Thermotoga maritima MSB8: one gene and its partner. The protein of the gene in region 2 interacts with the protein of the main gene of each other region in a pairwise test. Links are inferred from orthologs where the notes say so. Each region holds a gene or a part of one and is shown on either strand. Other genes may lie near its edges. The genes, in order: uvrA and uvrB.

Region 1 (9,749 bases), 1.2 Mb from region 2 along the record:
ATCGGCGATCTTGTTTCCAAGGTCCTTTTCAAGGGCTGCGAGTTTTTCGTTCACTTCGGAGATCTTTGCGTCCACATTCTCCTTGTATCTTTCGTAGTCTCTGGAGAGATTTCCAAGTTTGAGCCCGATGTTGTTCACAACTTCTCTGTTGAGCGAGATCTCTTTGTCGAACTCCATCTCGATCTCTTCTTTCACAGCATCGATCTTCTCGAGCAGTTCTCTTTCGGTTTCTGTGAGATTGGCCTGAGTGGTACCTATCTGAGATGCAAGAGTGTCCAGTATGCCGGTGAGACCGTTAACCTTCTCCTCGAGGGCCATGTACTTGTCGGAGAGGTTTCCAACGACCTGTGCCAGATCACCTGAAGCACCCGCAAGCATCTTCTGTTCGATGAAATCGAGGAGCCTGCTCACCGCAGTCGCTGCTTCGTATCTGGTGATGTACCTGTCCCCTTTGAACTCGCCGTCCGGATAACCTATGAAGATACCCCTCTGCCACAGCTTCCAGACGTACTCGTAAGCCCAGTGATCTTTTGGAACATCAGGGAAGAACGCGAACATCGCTGAGAAGAAAACGGACAGCATTGCAACGGTAAGAAGAACTCTCTTCATGGGACAAACCTCCCTTCTCATTGATCACAGTTAAATCCTGTGGTGATTATACCATCCCGTCCAAAGGAAATTCAAGAGTTTTCTAAAGTTTTTTTGTCTCTCCACCTGATATTCTGTAGAACTTCCTCTTTCCAACTCTCAAAACTCGCTCTCCATCAGGTTCTACAGTGAATTTTATGTCCTCTATCCTCTCTCCGTCGATGTACACTCCACCTTGAGAAACGAGTCTTTTAGCCTCACTTTTGCTGGATGCAGCTCCTATCTCCACGAGGAGATCCACGATGTTCTTCTCCTGAGAAATCTCAACGACCGGCATCTCGTCAGGAATTTCTTTCTTTTGAAAGACTTTCACGAAGTGTTCCTGGGCCTTCTTTGCGTTTTCTTCACCATGGAAGAAGCGCGTTATCTCGTACGCGAGAACCATCTTCACGTCTCGTGGATTGATCGTTTTTTCCTTCATCTTTCTTTCGTACTCTTCGATCCGTTCTTCTGGGATGTCCGTGAGAAGGCGCATGTATTTTATGATGAGTTCATCAGGTATGGACATGAGTTTGCCGTACATCTCCTCGGGCGGATCGTTGAAAGCGATGTAGTTTCCGTAGCTTTTGCTCATCTTCAATTTTCCGTCTGTTCCCTCGATGATCGGCATCGTCATGACGATCTGGGGCTCTTGACCGTATTCTTCCTGTATCTTCCTTCCCACAAGGAGGTTGAAAAGCTGATCCGTTCCGCCGAGTTCCACATCTGACTGGATGGCAACGGAATCGTAGGCCTGTGCGAGCGGATACAGAAACTCTGATATGGCAATGGGAATGCCTTCTTTGAATCTCTTTGCGAAATCGTCTCTCTCGAGCATCCTCGCAACCGTGTACTTCGAAGCCAGAATGATCACATCTGCGAAGGTCATCCTGTCGAGCCACTCACCGTTGAAGCGAAGTTCCGTTCTTTTGGGATCCAGTATTTTGAAGGCCTGCTCCTGATAGGTCTTTGCGTTCTCCAGAACCTCTTCTTTGGTCAGCATGGGGCGTGTTTCGTTTCTTCCGGAGGGATCACCAATACGTGCGGTGAAGTCTCCTATGATCAGAACGACCGTGTGACCGAGATCCTGAAATTCTCTCAACTTCCTCAGAACGACCGCGTGACCCAGATGCAAATCGGGCCTTGAGGGATCCACACCGAGTTTCACGCGGAGTTTTCCTTTTCTTTTTATTCTGTCGAGGAGTTCTTCTTCACTTATGAGGTCAACAACGTTTCTTTTGAGAATTTTCACCTGTTCCTCCGGCGTCATCCCATCACCTCGTTAGAACGAAAGCTGTTACTACGCAGGAAACGAAAAAGAGTACAGACAGGACAAGAGTGATCTTTCCACCGGTGTCGAGGCCTTTTCTTCTTCCAAAAACGGTGTGAAGTCCTCCACTTCCGAAGCACCACCGAGCTCTGAGAATTTCGACATCTGCACCTGGACCATGTAGATGAGAGCCACGCTTATGATGGTGTGAACGATTAGGAAAAACGTCTTCATCACTACACCTCCCTGGGCATTATAACACGTTCTTCAAGAATCTTCCGGTGTAAGAGTGAGGATTCTTTGCTATTTCCTCTGGTGTTCCCGTTGCAACTATGTAACCACCTTCTTTTCCACCTTCAGGACCGAGATCTATGATGTGATCCGCGTTCTTTATGACATCGAGATTGTGTTCTATCACGATTACGGTGTTTCCTCTATCTACCAGCCTGTGGAGCACTTCCACGAGTTTCCTCACGTCTTCAAAGTGAAGTCCAACAGTTGGCTCGTCGAGTATGTAGAGGGTTCTCCCTGTGTCCCTTTTTCTCAATTCAGACGCAAGCTTTATTCTCTGCGCCTCACCCCCGGAGAGGGTGGTGGCCGGTTGCCCGAGTTTCACGTATCCCAAGCCCACATCGTGCAAGACCTGAAGCGTTCTCTTTATAGAGGGTATGTTCTTGAAGAACTCCAGCGCTTCATCCACCGTCATATCGAGTATATCAGAAATGTTCTTTCCTTTGTAGGTTATCTCGAGTGTTTCTCTGTTGTATCTCTTTCCCTTACAAACATCGCACTCCACGTACACATCGGGAAGGAAGAGCATCTCTATCTTCACGTAACCCTGACCCTGACAGGCTTCGCACCTTCCTCCCTTCAGATTGAAGCTGAACCTGCTCTTGTTGTAACCACGTGCCTTAGCAGCGGGGGTCATGGCAAAGAGGCTTCTTATTTCGTCGAACACCTTGGTGTAGGTGGCTGGGTTGCTCCTCGGTGTTCTTCCAATGGGAGATTGGTCAATTGCAATCATCTTGTCGATGTTCTCGTGTCCCTCAATTGAGTCGAATTCTCCAGCGGGAAGTTTGGTTTTGTGAAGGAGGTTCATCAGCGCCGGGTAGAGCGTTTCCATGACGAGGGAGGATTTTCCGGATCCCGACACTCCCGTGACACAGACGAAGACACCGAGGGGAATCTCAACGTCTATGTTTTTCAGATTGTTGTGACGAACGCCTTTGATCTTCAAAGACGCGTAAGGAAGCCGCCTCGTTTTGTTTACTGTGATCTTTCTTTTCCCCGAGAGGTATTCACCCGTCAGAGAGCTGTCTGGATTTTTCAAAAGTTCATCCACAGTGCCCTGGAAGACGACCCGACCGCCGTTCGTTCCTCCACCTGGTCCGATGTCTATAATGTGGTCAGCGTTCCTGATCACTTCTTCGTCATGTTCCACCACTATCACCGTGTTTCCAAGATCCCTGAGCTTTTTGAGGGTCTTTATCAGTCGCTCTGTGTCCCTCGGGTGGAGTCCAATAGTCGGTTCATCCAGCACGTAGATGACTCCTGTGAGACCCGAACCTATCTGCGTTGCGAGCCTTATTCTCTGAGATTCTCCTCCAGAGAGTGTGGTGGCGGATCTGGAGAGAGTGAGATATTCTAGTCCAACGTCCACGAGGAATTCGAGCCTTTTTTCTATTTCCTTCAGGAGTTCTCCCACGATTTCCCGCTCTCTTTCGGTGAGATTCAGATTCTTCAAAAATTCGAGTTCTTCTGAGATAGAAAGCTCGGTGAACTCGTGTATGTTCAAACCGTTTATCTTCACAGAGAGGGCTTCCCTGTTCAATCTTCTCCCACCGCAGACGGAACAGGTTCTCTGTACGATGAAGTTCTTTTCCAGCCACTCCTTCATTTCAGGAGATTCCGTTTCTCTGTGCCACCTCTGAACTTTTGGAACCACTCCTTCGAAACGATCATCTCCGTACAAGATGAACTCTTTCACATCTTCAGGCAGATCTTTGAAGGGAAGGTGAGGGGAAACGCCTCGCTTTTCTATCTCCCTTGCGACCCATCTCGAGAGCCTTCTGTCCCATCTGTACGGAATGATCGCACCCTCGAGAACGCTCTTCTCTTCGTCTATCACGAGGGATGGATCCACCTCAAATGTGAAGCCAAGGCCGTGACAGTTCGGACACGCACCATACGGACTGTTGAAAGAAAACAGCTTTGGTGTGATCTCTGGAAACCCAATACCACACACCGGGCACATGAGGTTTTCGCTGAAGATCTTGCTTTCTCCGGTGTCGACGTTTCTGATCTCGACGAATCCTTTTCCTTCCCTCATTGCTAGCTCGAGACTGTCCAGTATCCTGTGTTCGTTTCTGGTTTCAAGGATCAACCTATCGACCACCAGCTTCACAGTGTGTCGTTTGTTCTTGTCGAGTTCCGGCACTTCCTCGAGTCTGTAAATCTCGCCGTCTATTTCTATTCTCGCGAATCCTTTGGAAATGAACTCTTCGATCTCTTTTTTGAATGTTCCTTTCTTCTCCGTCGCAACTGGTGCGAGTATGTAGATTCGACTCCCTTCTTTGAAAGAATTGAACAAATCCTGAAGGATCTCATCGATGCTCTTTTTCTCGAGAGGCCTTCCGCACTCAGGGCAGTGGGCTTTTCCTATCCTCGCGTAGAGCACCCTCAGGTAATCGTAAATTTCCGTCACCGTTCCAACGGTTGATCTGGGATTGTGAGAGACGGTTTTCTGATCTATGGCTATGGCGGGGGAAAGCCCTTCTATTTCGTCAACATCAGGTTTTTTCAGGTTGCCGAGGAACTGTCTCGCATACGTAGAAAGTGACTCCAGATATCTTCTCTGTCCTTCGGCGTATATCGTGTCCATGGCGAGTGAAGACTTTCCCGATCCCGAAACTCCCGTTATGACAACAAGCCTATTCTTTGGAATCCTCACGGTTATGTTTTTCAGATTGTGAACTCTTGCTCCTTTCACCACGATTTCGTTCACAGGATCACCCCCAAAACGAGGGCGCCGAGGATCAGAGTCAGCACCAGTGGGAGGAACACCTTCTTTAGAATGTCGAACACCTCTACCTCGAAGAATTTCGCAGACAGCACTACACACAGATGAACCGGAGACAGTATGACACCACCCACAGCGAACATGTAGGTGTACACGGCGTACTTGCTGCTGAACACCTCCATCAAAACGGGAAGAGAAATACCAACGGCTGCCTGTGTGATACCCGTGGAGATTCCCGACACGAGAGGTAAAAATATGAGAAGGATCCAGGGAGAAAGGTTCCATCTGACAAATTCAGCCGCGATGCCTTCACCCACGCCGGAGTGTTCAACTACGACTTTGTAGATGTAAACAAAAAAGAGGACGAGAAAAACATCCCACTTATTGAAAACCTGCTTCAGAGTCTTTAGAAGGTATCTTCTCCTGAATACCGCATAACCCGATGTGCTCAAAAGAAGTGCGAACCATCCTGAAACTTTGAAAAGGAGTATGAGAACACCCGTTCCCAGAACAGGTATCAGTGGAAAAAGATTGAAAAACGATCTAGGTTTAGAGAGACAAGGAAGTTGCTTCCCATTGAAAAAAAACCATCCCAGAAAAAAGGCTATGGCGAACACAGGAAAGAGAGTCAGAGAAACCTTTCCCGGATGAATTCCGGAGAGTTCAGAGACGAGCACCACAGCGGGATATATGGGCCAGAAGAATTCTATCGTGTGTCTGAACCAGTAGTTCTTGACGGCGAGTTTCAACGAGTTCTCTTCGGGAAGTGAGTTCTTCACTATGGGAGCTGTGAAGAGAGCTCCGCCGGGCATCGGCATGAGACCTATGAGAGCGGGGACGAACGAATCCACGTTCTTCGAAAAGATAGTTCGCATTTCCTCGGAAAAGCGGCTGTAATCACCCGATTTTTCCATCATCCCTGAAAGAAGGTATATCAGAAAAACCGTCACTATGAGTGACCAGAAGGAATCTGAAGAGACTGTCCAGAAAAAGATTTCCAGAATGTTCCTCACCTTGAGAGAGAGAATCATCACGATGACACCGGAGAGCAGAGAAATGGAAAGTTTTTTAAAAACTCTCTGCACAACAATGACTGTGAAGAGGGATAACAACACCGACAGAGTGTTCAAGGCTCTTCTACCTCCACGACATAAAGAAAAAGAAGAAGGGGAAATTTCCCCTTCTTTTTTGTCTGGAGCGGGCGACGGGATTCGAACCCGCGACCCCCAGCTTGGCAAGCTGGTGCTCTACCACTGAGCTACACCCGCCTGCTCTATCTTGGTGCGAGAGGTGGGACTTGAACCCACACGGGCTTCAGCCCACTGGATTCTAAGTCCAGCGCGTCTGCCAGTTCCGCCACTCTCGCACCGCTGGTGACCCGGGTGGGATTCGAACCCACGACCCCCTGATTAAAAGTCAGGTGCTCTGCCTGCTGAGCTACCGGGTCGCCGGTACAAATGATATCACAGACTGGAGAGGATTTCAAGAGGTGAGTTGAGACTGCGAACGGTAGGTGTTAAAATATTCAACAAAGAGGTGATGTGAAATGACCGGCGTGTGCATCGGTTCCTCGAGTGTTTCATTCTACAGTGAAAAGGAGAAAGGAAATCTTCCTCACAACGGAGATCCCCTCGCCCTTCTTTCCATGATGATCCCCACCTTTCTCGATGAAGGACCAGTGGTCATCACAGGTCGAAAGACAAGAAAAATAATAGATCTGCCTCAGATATCTGAAGCAGAGGCAACGGAAATCGCTTACAGGCATCTCATAAAAAAATACGGAAAGGTCGAAGCCGTTGTCAGTGCCGGCGGGGAGAACACCATTCTCTACAGAGTGAACGATAAGGGAATCATAACCGGCATATACACGGGTAGCAAGTGCGCCTCGGGAACGGGGGAATTCTTCCTTCAGCAGCTTCAGAGGATGGGAATATCTCTTGAGGAGGCGAACAGTGTCGAGACGGAAGAGTACTATGAACTCTCCTCGAGGTGTACCGTTTTCTGCAAAAGCGATTGCACCCACGCGCTGAACAAAGGAGTTCCAAAAGAACTCGTTCTGAACGGCCTTGGAAAGGTGATGGCCGACAAGATAGTGGAACTGGCTCACAAGGCAGGAGTGAAGAAAGTCCTCCTTGTTGGTGGAACGACGAGAAACAGGCTCATGTTGAAGCACCTGGAAAGAGTTCTGGAAGTGATCGTTCCGGAAGAAGCGCTGTTCTTCGAAGCCTATGGGGCTTACCTGTGGGGAAAGCTGAACGGAGTGGTATCAAAAAAGACCTTCACGATCAAAAAAGAAGAAATTACCAGTTTTCCCACTCACGAGCCTCTCAAAAAGTACCTGCACATGGTCGAGTTCAAGGAAATGCCGTTCCAGCAGGCAAGAGATGGAGATGTGTGTGTGCTGGGAATAGACGTTGGATCCACCACAACGAAAGCGGTGCTGATGAGATACGATGATGAAGCCATCCTGGCGGGAGTGTACCTTCGAACTCTGGGAGATCCCATAAGAGCGGCACGACAGTGTTACTCTTCTATATTGGAGCAGCTCAACGGGACGAAAGTGAAGATAATCGGACTCGGTGTGACGGGCTCAGGGAGGAAGATCGTTGGGCTGTATTCTCAGACCGACGCCGTGTACAACGAGATAATGGCACATGCAAAGGCGGCTGCTCATTTCGATCCGGAGGTGGACACGATTTTCGAGATAGGAGGTCAAGATGCCAAGTACACTTATCTGGTGAACGGGGTTCCGGCGGATTACGCGATGAACGAAGCCTGTTCAGCCGGGACGGGATCTTTCCTCGAAGAGGCAGCGGGAGAGTCCCTTGGAGTCCACTACACCGAGATCGGAGATCTCGCTCTGAAAGGTGAAAATCCACCGAACTTCAGTGATCAGTGTGCGGCCTTCATAGGAAGCGACGTCAAGACGGCGGTGAACGAAGGGATCTCCAAAGAAGACATATGCGCCGGGCTTGTGTACTCCGTGTGTATGAACTACCTGAACAGAGTGAAGGGAAGCAGACCCGTAGGAAAGAAGATCTTCATGCAGGGCGGGGTTTGCTACAACAAAGCGGTGCCTGTTGCCATGGCTGCTCTCGTAGGGAAGAGCATAGTTGTTCCCCCGCACCCGGGTTTGATGGGCGCTTACGGAGTGGCTCTGCTCACCAAGGAGAATCTTGAACTCGGTTTTCTGGAAAAGAAAGAGTTCAAACTGAAGGAGTTGATTTCCAGAGAAGTCAGATACAGAGGAACGTTCATCTGTCCCGGTGGGAAAGAAAAATGCGATAGAAAGTGTGAGATCAGGATCATAGAGATCGATGGAAAGCGGTTCCCGTTCGGTGGTGCCTGCAACAGGTACGAAAACGTGCTGAGACACGCCAACATAGACAGCACGAAGTACAACTTCGTCAAAAACAGGGAGAAATACATATTCCACTTCAAGAGAGAAGTGAAGGGAACAAAGACCATCGGTTTGAGCAGATCTTTGGCGATGAACAACCTTTTCCCACTCTTCTACACCTTCCTCACAGAACTCGGTTTCGACGTTGTGATTCCCGAAAAGTCTGACAGACGCGGCTGGGAGATGATGAACTCCGAATTCTGCTTCCCGGTGGAACTTTCCCACGGCTACATGTACGATCTGATTTCGAAGAATCCGGATCTGATATTCGTTCCAAGGTTGAGAGGAATCAAAGTGGAAAATTCAGAGAACTACAACGTCTTCTGTCCCTTTGTTCAGAGTGAAGTTGACTGGCTCACATCTGCGTTTCCTGAACTGGAAGAAAAGCTCGTGACGGGCTATTTTGATTTCTCGCGCGGTGATGAAAAGGAAGAATTTCTCAGAGTGGCTGAAAGGCTTGGAAGATCACGCGAGGAAGGAGAAAGGGCCTTTGAAAAGGCCTGGAAGGCTTTCAACGAAAGGTTTAATCTCATAAAGAAACAGTGGGATGAATTCCTGAAGGTTCTTGATGAATCAGAATTCGGTGTGGTTCTCTTTGGAAGATCTTACAACGCCTTCTCTTCCGATGCGAACATGGGAATCCCCGAAAAATTCGCCACCCGCGGAATTCCCATCATCAACTTCGATTCCATACCCTTCGAGGATGAAAAGGGCTACAGAAACATGTACTGGTCATGGGGGGAGATGATTCTCAAAGCGGCACGTTTTGTCGAAAAGCATCCAAAACTCTTTGGGGTTTACATCACCAACTTCAGCTGTGGGCCTGATTCCTTCATCATCTCTTACTTCAGAGACATAATGGCGAAGAAACCATCGCTCGTTCTGGAGCTCGACAGTCACACGGCAGATGCGGGCATAGAAACGAGAATCGAAGCCTTCATAGACATTGTGAAGAGTTATCTCAGACTGCAGAGAAAGAACGAAGAGAGAAAGAGTGCGAAAAGACCCCAAACGGTTCTGGAGAAAAACACCCTCTACGTGATCACTCCGGACGGAGAGAGACTGCGACTCAACGATGAAAGGGTGAAGGTTGTTTTCCCGTCGATGGGTCAGTTCGGGTCTCAGTGTCTTTCTGCGGCTTTCAGATACTACGGTGTCAGGTCCGACGTTTGTCCTCCACCGGACGTCGAGGAGTTCAAACTCGGAAGGGGAAACTCTCTTTCGAAGGAGTGTCTTCCTCTTCAACTCACTCTTGGAAGCCTCATAAAGTACATCAGAGAGAAAGCAACCGATGACGAGATCATACTTTATTTCATGCCAGAGACGATGGGGCCGTGCCGCTTCGGGCAGTACAGTGTCTTCATGAACCTGTGGCTCGACAGGAACAACGTGAGGAACGTGACGCTCTTCGGGTTGAACTCTGAAAACGCCTA
Region 2 (9,351 bases):
AAAAGAACGTCTCCCACAGCGTTGAAGAGCTGAAGAAATTCAAAAGGTCTATGGATCAGGAACCTTTGAGAAGAAAAGCGGTGGAAGACTTCATAGACGAGGTCGGCTACAGGATAGAAGACTTCAGCGCGATCGCTGCCAGAGGTGGTGTACTCGAGCCGGTTCCGGGGGGAACTTATGTTGTAAATGAATACATGGTGGATTACCTCATCAATCGTTCTCCCGTTGATCATGTATCCAATCTGGCAGCCGTAATCGGCTACAAACTGGGAAAACCCCACGGGATACCCTGTTTTGTGGTAGATCCGGTTTCAGTGGATGAGATGTGTGATGAGGCGCGTTTCTCTGGCATCCCTGAAATCGAAAGAAAAAGCTATTCTCACGCTCTGAACATCAAAGCGGTATTGAGAAAGGTTTCCAGAGAGATGGGCAAAACACCAGAAGAAGTGAAGATCGTAGTGGCACATCTTGGAAGCGGAATCTCTGTTTGTGCCTGTAAAAACGGAAAGATAATAGACGTGAACAACGCCAACGACGAAGGACCCTTCAGTATAGAGCGAACGGGAGAGCTTCCCGTTGGAGACGTTGTGAAGACGGCCTACTCCAGTAAACACTCAGCCGCCGAACTGAAAGAAGAATTCACCAGAAAAGGAGGGCTCCTGGCGTACCTTGGAACAAAGAACCTCAAGAAAGCCCTCGATAGTATGGAAACCTCGAGGAAAGCGAAACTGGTCGTTGAAGCCATGGCCTATCAGATCGCTAAAGAAATCGGTGGAATGTGCGCTGTCCTTGGAGAAAAACCCGACGCCATAGTGATAACGGGTGGTATGGCCCACGAAATCAGATTCGTCCGGATGATCACAGATTACATCGAAAAGTTCGGAAAAGTAGAGGTGATTCCAGGAGAGCTGGAAATGGAAGCCCTCGCGCTCGGTGTTTTGAGGGTGCTCAGAGGAGAGGAAAAAGCGATGGACTATCGGAGTGTGGTCGAATGAAGAATCTTCTGGAGATGGTTGAACTGGTTCGGGGAAAAAGAATGAAGATCGCCGTTGGGGCAGCAGAGGATGAAGAGGTTTTGAAAGCCGTTGCAAGAGCTAAGGAGGAAGAAATCGTAGATCCGGTGCTCTTTGGAAAGAGAAAAGATATAGAGACACTCGTGGAACGAATGAACCTCGAACTGGAAGCAGAAATCGTTCACGTTGAGGATCCTTTCGAAGCGGTCAGGAAAGCTGTCGAAAGCGTATCAAGGAATGAAACGCAGATACTGATGAAAGGAAAAATCAAAACAAGCGATCTGTTCTCCGTGTTTCTCAAGAAAGAGTACGGTCTCAGAACGGGTAGAACTCTCTCTGCTGTCAGCGTCCATGAAGTCCCTGGATACCACAAAATTCTGATCATCTCGGATGGTGGACTCGTCATCTCACCAAATCTTCAGCAGAGAATGGACATCGTGGAAAACTCGATTCTGGTCGCCCGAGCCCTCGGCATAGAGAAACCAAAGATCGCACTCCTGGGAACGGGTGATCTGAAAAGTCCTCTAACTCTCGAGATTGCCGCACTGTCGAAAATATTCCAGCAAAGGAACGACTGCATCGTTGACGGACCTTTAACACTCGATCTGGCTATCAGTGAAGAGTTGGCTTCGAAAGCAGGGAACAGTCCAGTAGCGGGAGATGCCGATATACTGATAGTTCCCAGCATAGAAACAGGAAACATCCTCAGCAAATCGCTCGTATACATGGCTCGCGGGAGAGCGGCGATCGTTGTTGTCGGTGGCAGAGTACCAGTTGTCCTCACCTCCAGGGCAGACGACGAGGAAACGAGATTCCTTTCCATCGCTTTGAGCGTACTGGTCGCACAGAAAAAGGGGTGATCGTGTGTTCAGAATCCTCACCATAAATCCCGGTTCTACATCCACAAAGCTGTCCATATTCGAAGACGAAAGAATGGTGAAGATGCAAAATTTCAGTCATTCACCGGATGAACTCGGCAGATTCCAGAAAATCCTGGATCAGCTTGAATTCAGGGAAAAGATAGCGAGACAGTTCGTCGAAGAAACTGGATACAGTCTGAGTTCTTTTTCCGCTTTTGTCAGCCGAGGAGGACTCCTCGATCCCATACCCGGGGGAGTGTATCTGGTGGACGGCCTAATGATAAAAACCCTGAAATCAGGAAAAAACGGAGAACACGCTTCGAATCTGGGAGCGATCATAGCCCACAGATTCTCGTCTGAAACGGGTGTTCCAGCCTACGTGGTGGATCCCGTCGTTGTCGATGAAATGGAAGATGTTGCACGTGTCAGCGGACATCCAAACTATCAGAGAAAATCTATATTTCACGCTTTGAACCAGAAGACCGTTGCAAAAGAAGTTGCCAGGATGATGAATAAAAGATACGAAGAGATGAACCTCGTTGTGGCTCACATGGGTGGGGGCATATCAATCGCCGCACACAGAAAGGGAAGAGTGATCGACGTGAACAACGCTCTGGACGGGGACGGACCGTTCACACCTGAAAGAAGCGGAACGCTACCTCTGACACAGCTTGTTGACCTTTGTTTCAGCGGGAAATTCACTTACGAAGAGATGAAGAAACGTATCGTGGGAAACGGTGGACTCGTGGCGTATCTTGGAACCAGCGATGCCAGAGAGGTGGTCAGAAGAATCAAACAGGGTGATGAGTGGGCGAAGAGGGTTTACAGAGCGATGGCCTATCAGATAGCCAAGTGGATAGGTAAGATGGCAGCCGTTTTGAAAGGTGAGGTTGATTTCATAGTTCTCACAGGTGGTCTGGCTCATGAAAAAGAGTTTCTGGTTCCATGGATCACCAAAAGGGTGAGTTTCATAGCACCGGTACTTGTCTTTCCAGGAAGCAACGAGGAAAAAGCACTTGCCCTTTCGGCACTGCGGGTGCTGAGAGGTGAAGAAAAGCCAAAAAATTATTCTGAAGAATCTCGAAGGTGGAGAGAAAGGTATGATTCGTATCTTGATGGGATCTTACGGTAGCGGAAAAACAGAAATATCGATCAATCTGGCCTTAAAACTGAAGAGTTCGGGGAAGGACGTATCACTGGTCGATCTGGATGTGGTAACACCTTATTTCAGATTGAGAGACCTGAAGAAAAAGTTAGAAGAACTCGGAATCCACGTTGTGACAGTGGGAGACAACCTCAGATACAGCGACTTGCCGATCATACCAAAGAACACAGACTGGCTGTCCAGTGAAGAAGCCGTCATCGACACGGGAGGAGAAGACGGAGCAAAAGCGGTAGGAGCCCTAAGACATCTCATGAATGGAAAAAACACTCACACTTATTTTGTCGTAAATGCCTTCAGACCGTTCTGTGAACGTCCGGAAGATATCATCGAAAACTTGAAGAAGATATCCACTCTTTCCAAGATGAAGATCGATTTCCTGATAAACAATTCCAATCTTGGAGACATGACCACAGCGGAAGTTGTTCTTGAGGGAGAACGAATAGTTTCAGAAGTTTCCAGGAAAACAGGGATAAAGGTTCTTTTCACCGTGGTTCCAGAAGAGCTGATCGATCCTCCTGAGACTGACTATCCTCTTTTCAGCATCAGAAGGTTCATGAAAAGAAAACTGGGAATCGGGGGGATGAGAACATGAGAGGCTACATAACGATCGATTCAGAAAGGTGCAAGGGTTGCGGTCTATGCATCTCCGTGTGTCCTGCAAAGGTGATCGAGTTCTCCCACAGATACAACTCGAAAGGCTATCACCCCGCGGTGTACAGGGGAGATGACTGCATAGCCTGCGGTTTCTGTTATCTCACGTGCCCGGATGTTTGTATAACCGTGTTCAGAGAGGTTCAGAAGAAAACCAACGTAAAGGTTTGAGGAGTGGTGCTTATGAAAAAACTCATGATGAAAGGAAACGAAGCGATAGCGGAATCTGCGATAAGAGCGGGTTGCAGATTGTACTTTGCTTATCCAATCACTCCCCAGAGCGAAATAGCAGAATACATGGCAAGAAGACTTCCTGAAGTAGGAGGTGTTTTCCTTCAGACCGAAAGTGAAATAGCAACGGTCAACATGGTTTATGGAGCCGCTTGCACCGGAAAACGTGTTATGACATCGACATCGTCTCCTGGTTTCAGCCTGATGCAGGAGGGGATCTCCTACATTGCAGGCGCAGAACTTCCCTGCGTTTTCGTCGACGTGGTGCGTGGAGGTCCCGGACTTGGAAACATCCAGCCTTCTCAGGGTGATTATTTTCAAGCCGTGAAAGGAGGAGGCCACGGGGATTACAGACTGATCGTTCTTGCACCATCAACACTTCAGGAAGCCGTGGATCTGACCCAGCTGGCTTTTGATCTCGCTGACAGATACAGAAATCCCGTTCTCATACTGGCGGATGGAATGATCGGCCAGATGATGGAACCTGTTGAGCTGCCGGAGATGAGAGATTTGTCCACCCTTCCAGATCATTCGGATTGGGCACTTCGAGGTGCCAGAAACAGAGAGCCGCACAGAATAGCCGCTTTCAACATAGATCCTGTCGGTCTTGAGAAAATGAACAAGCGCTTACAGGAAAAGTACAGGCTGATAGAAGCGTCAGAACAGCGATGGGAAGAGTACAGAGTGGATGGTGCAGAGTATCTGATGGTTGGCTACGGTACGATGGGAAGAATCCTCAAGAGCGTTGTGGACTCTCTGAGAGAAGAAGGAATACCGGCTGGCCTGTTCAGACCTGTGACACTCTGGCCTTTCCCGAAAAGAAGGCTCAAAGAACTGGCCAAAAAAGTGCAACTCATCTTCGTTGTGGAAATGAGTTCCGGACAGATGGTCGAAGACGTTCAGATTTCGGTAGAAGGGAAAGTGCCGGTACACTTCTACGGACGCATGGGAGGAGTTGTTCCAACACCCGAAGAAATACTGTTTGCTTTCAAGGAGGTGAGGAAATGGAAGTGATATTCAAAAGACCGAAAGCCTTGAGTGATAGAGAATTCACTTACTGTCCAGGATGCCACCATGGAATAATACACAGGCTGATAGCAGAAGTGATAGATGAGCTGGACATTCAGGAAAAAACCATAATGGTTGCCCCCGTCGGATGCTCTGTTTTCGCTTACGAGTTTTTCGATGTGGATGGGACGGTAGCCCCGCACGGAAGAGCACTCGCAGTGGCAACCGGTATAAAAAGAGCACTCCCGGACATGATAGTCTTCACCTATCAGGGAGATGGGGATCTCGCGGCCATCGGAATCGCAGAGACAATCCACGCGGCGAACCGAGGAGAAAAATTGACAACGATATTTGTCAACAACGCGGTGTACGGTATGACGGGTGGACAGATGGCACCCACCACCCTTTTGGGGCAGAAAACCACCACGACCCCATACGGTAGAACCGCAGCAAATGACGGATATCCTCTTCACGTTTCTGAAGCTCTGAGTACGATCGATGGAGTCGCTTACCTTGAACGTACAACGGTGAGTACCACAAAGGATATTCTGAACACAAAAAAAGCCATAAAGAAAGCTTTCCTCGCACAGATAAAGGGATTGGGATTCGGAATGGTGGAAGTGCTCAGCACCTGCCCTACAAACTGGGGGATGAGTCCAGTGGAAGCTCAAAACTGGCTTCTAGAGAACATGGTAAAGGAATTTCCTCCGAAAGTTTTTGTTGACAAGGTGGGCGATTGATATGGCGTATCACGCGATAATAATAGCCGGCTTTGGTGGTCAGGGAATCATGCTCACAGGACAGATAATTGCCGCAGCTGCTGTTAAAGAAGGGAAAAACGCCACCTGGCTTCCTTCGTACGGTCCCGAAATGAGAGGAGGAACCGCCAACTGCACCGTGATCGTGGATGAAAAACCAATCACTTCCCCCGTGGTTGATCATCCCACGGAAGTGATAGTAATGAACTTTCCCTCCATGATGAAATTTGGAGCAAAACTCAGATCCGGTGGTCTGCTCTTGGTCAATTCTTCTGTTGTTGAACAAATCGTAGAAAGGGACGATATAGAAACGATCGAAATACCAGCGAACGAAATGGCGGAAGAAGCGGGAAGCGTGAAAGCCGCGAACATGGTGATGCTCGGAGCCTTTCTGGAACTAACAAGAACAGTGAGCTTTGAAGCTGTAGAAGAAGTACTCAGAGAGAAACTTTCAAAAACCAAGGAAGATCTTCTCAAAATCGATCTGATCGCTATAAAAAAAGGCAGGGAGTTCATCGGTAGTTTGCACCACAAATCCTCTTGACAACCCGTGACTTTTCTGAGAAAATAGTATTCGGTTCAGGGGACGTGGTGCAGCCTGGTTAGCATGCCGGTCTGTCACACCGGTGGTCGCGGGTTCAAATCCCGTCGTCCCCGCCAGAAAGAAGAAAGGGGCTCAGAGCCCCTTTTTCTTTTTTATCTCTTCCCTGATTCTGAACAGCTCATCCCTCAAGGCCGCTGCATCTTCGTACCTGAGCTCACTTGCAGCCCGATACATTTCCTCTTCGAGAACGGCCATGTACTCCTCTGGGGAGAGCGTTTTCTTCATCTCAAAGATGTTTTTCACAGTGTCTCCGTACCTCTCAGGCTCTTCTTTCACCATGAACTGTTCGAATACTTCTATCTCCAGAGGCTTTATCACGGAACGTGGAGTGATACCGTGTTTTCTATTGTACTCGAGCTGAATTCTCCTTCTTCTGTTCGTTTCTTCGATGGCTCTCTTCATCGCGTTTGTTATCCTGTCGGCGTACATGATGACCTTCCCGTTGACGTTCCTTGCGGTTCTCCCTATAATCTGGATGAGCGTTGTTTCAGATCGCAGGAAGCCTTCCACGTCCGCGTCCATGATCGCTACCAGTGACACCTCGGGAAGATCGAGACCCTCCCTCAGAAGGTTCACACCAACGACCACGTCTACGTCTCCTCGCCTCAGTTTCTTCAGGACCTCAACCCTTTCTATGGCGTCCAGTTCGGAGTGAAGATAGAGCGATCTTATTCCAAGTTCCGTCAGATGTTCACTCAAAAGCTCTGCCGTTTTTTTGGTGAGCACCGTAACGAGGGCCCTCTCCCCTCTTTCTTTCACTTTCACGATCTCGTTCACAAGATCATCCACTTGCCCCGCGGTGGGACGTACCTCCACCTCTGGATCCACGAGTCCTGTGGGTCTAATGATCTGCTCGACGACCTGTTCAGAGATCGAGAGTTCGAAGTCTCCCGGCGTAGCGGAAACGAAGATGATCTGGCCTGTTTTTTTCAAAAATTCTTCGAAAGTCAGCGGTCTGTTGTCGTAAGCGGAAGGCAGACGAAAACCGTATTCGACCAGATTTTTCTTTCTGGATCTGTCTCCGTTGTACATGGCCCTGAGTTGAGGAACCGTGATGTGTGACTCGTCTATGAAAACGATGAAATCTTTATCGAAATAATCGAGAAGAGTGTACGGAGGCTCTCCCGGCTTTCTTCCATCGAAGTGCCTGGAGTAGTTCTCTATTCCAGGACAGTATCCCATGGTCTCCAGCAGCTCTATGTCGTTCAGAGTTCTCTGCTTCAAGCGTTCGTACTCGAGGATCTTTCCCTGTTTTTTGAGCTCTGAGAGTCTTTCGTTAAGCTCCTCCCTTATTGATTCGACGGCTCTTTTGAGTTTCTCCTCCGTTGTGATAAATTCAACGGCGGGATAGATGATGATCTTGTCAAGGTGCTCCAGTGTGGTGCGATTGAATCTGTCTATCAACGTTATCGAGTCCACTTCGTCTCCGAAGAATTCGATCCTGATCCCTTCATCCTGATACGTCGGGTAGATCTCCACCGTGTCTCCCTTCAGCCTGAAACATCCAGAAAGAGACACATCCTCCGTTCTCTGATAGCCTATCCTTGCCAGTCTTTCCGCGAGTTCCAGAACGTCTATTCTATCTCCAACAGCGAGATTTATGTTCATCCTATCGAAATCGTTCGGGTCTCCCGTGGCGTAAATACACGAAACACTCGCAACTACCACCACATCGCGACGAGTTCTCACAGATTTCAACGTGGACATTCTCATTCGCACGATCACATCGTTGATGTCAGCGTTCTTCTCTATGTAAAGATCCTTCGTTGGAATATAGGCCTCCGGTTGATAGTAATCGTAGTAACTTATGAAGAACTCCACTCGATTTTCCGGGAAGAACGTTTTGAACTCCTGATAAAGCTGGGCGGCAAGCGTCTTGTTCGGTGAGATCACAAGGGCGGGTCTGTTCACACGCGCTATCACGTTGGCCATGGTGAAAGTCTTTCCGCTCCCCGTAACACCGAGGAGCGTTTGAAATCTCATTCCCCTGTTCAAACCTTCTACAAGTTTTTCTATGGCCTGTGGCTGGTCACCCGTTGGCTCAAATTCACTCACCAGCTTGAACACAATTTTTTCCTCCTGGAAAACTTTTTAACATATCTATAATGGTAGAATCTCAAAGGACAGATACAACTATCTCTTGATCAATATTATGACCCAGTTGTGGGAGGTGAGGTTTAACGATGGAAAGGTTTCCCTATGAAAAACTTCCAGAAAGCGAACTCAAAGAGTTGAAAGAACTCGGAAGGCTCTGCCGTGGCGACATACTGAAAATGACCTACATAGCTAACTCAGGCCATCCTGGAGGATCCATGTCTTCGATCGATCTTTATCTTACCGTCTTCAAGTACGCAAAACTCAGACCCGTCGATGATCCTGCAAGAGACAGAATCGTGATCAGCCATGGACACACTTCTCCGGGTGTCTACGCAGCTATGGCTCGTTTGGGGTTTGTCGATCTCGATGAAGTCCTCGCAGGATTCAGACACCCCGCTTCCGTTTTTGAAGGACACGTGACCCGAGGTGTTGGGATCATCGACTGGACAACCGGAAACCTCGGTCAGGGTCTTTCAGCCGGACTCGGTTTTGCCCTCGCATCCAGGTTCACAGGAAAAGATTACCACGTCTTTGTTCTCATGAGTGACGCAGAACAGGCAAAAGGACAGGTGGCGGAGGCAAGAAGAGTGGCGAAAAAGTACGGTGTCACGAATCTCACAGTGATCATCGACTACAACGACGCCCAGATCAGTGGCCGTGCCAGAGACGTCATGCCCGTGAACATAAAGGAAAACTACTTAGCGGACGGCTGGAGGGTCATCGAGATCGATGGGCACGACTACGAACAGATCTATCTCGCACTGAAAGAAGCGGTAGAAGACGAACTGAATCCCGTTGCCATAATCGCCAAAACGGTCATGGGAAAAGGCGTATCTTTCATGGAAAACGAGGTGAAATACCACGGAAAGCCTTTGAACAGAGAAGAACTCGAAAAAGCCCTCGCGGAACTCGGAATTGAAAACGATGTTGATGTGTACATCGAAAAAAGAAAACAACTTCCAGT

The links.
Region 1: the proteins of uvrB (region 2) and uvrA interact in binary tests that used the Escherichia coli proteins (3 or more experiments, as listed by UniProt). The link is inferred for Thermotoga maritima MSB8 from one-to-one orthologs.

The regions. Positions count from the first base shown.
Region 1 is NC_000853.1:504,696-514,444, forward strand. What follows is about bases 1,951-5,301. They hold uvrA (excinuclease ABC subunit UvrA), read right to left. Parts: upstream 4,902-5,301; coding sequence 2,151-4,901; downstream 1,951-2,150. Other genes in these bases: TM_RS02465 (TIGR00529 family membrane protein), read right to left, coding at 4,898-5,301. Outside these bases: TM_RS02445 (outer membrane anchor protein OmpA1), read right to left, coding at 1-609; tyrS (tyrosine--tRNA ligase), read right to left, coding at 692-1,897; more of TM_RS02465, read right to left, coding at 5,302-6,046; TM_RS02485 (acyl-CoA dehydratase activase), read left to right, coding at 6,463-9,749. UniProt on the Escherichia coli protein: The UvrABC repair system catalyzes the recognition and processing of DNA lesions. UvrA is an ATPase and a DNA-binding protein. A damage recognition complex composed of 2 UvrA and 2 UvrB subunits scans DNA for abnormalities.
Region 2 is NC_000853.1:1,730,205-1,739,555, forward strand. What follows is about bases 5,861-8,813. They hold uvrB (excinuclease ABC subunit UvrB), read right to left. Parts: upstream 8,358-8,813; coding sequence 6,363-8,357; downstream 5,861-6,362. Other genes in these bases: TM_RS08955 (2-oxoacid:acceptor oxidoreductase family protein), read left to right, coding at 5,861-6,230; TM_RS08970 (transketolase), read left to right, coding at 8,474-8,813. In the rest of the region: buk (butyrate kinase), read left to right, coding at 1-995; TM_RS08925 (phosphate acyltransferase), read left to right, coding at 992-1,873; buk (butyrate kinase), read left to right, coding at 1,878-3,005; TM_RS08935 (hypothetical protein), read left to right, coding at 2,974-3,630; TM_RS08940 (4Fe-4S dicluster domain-containing protein), read left to right, coding at 3,627-3,860; TM_RS08945 (3-methyl-2-oxobutanoate dehydrogenase subunit VorB), read left to right, coding at 3,873-4,934; TM_RS08950 (thiamine pyrophosphate-dependent enzyme), read left to right, coding at 4,925-5,668; more of TM_RS08955, read left to right, coding at 5,670-5,860; more of TM_RS08970, read left to right, coding at 8,814-9,351. UniProt on the Escherichia coli protein: The UvrABC repair system catalyzes the recognition and processing of DNA lesions. A damage recognition complex composed of 2 UvrA and 2 UvrB subunits scans DNA for abnormalities.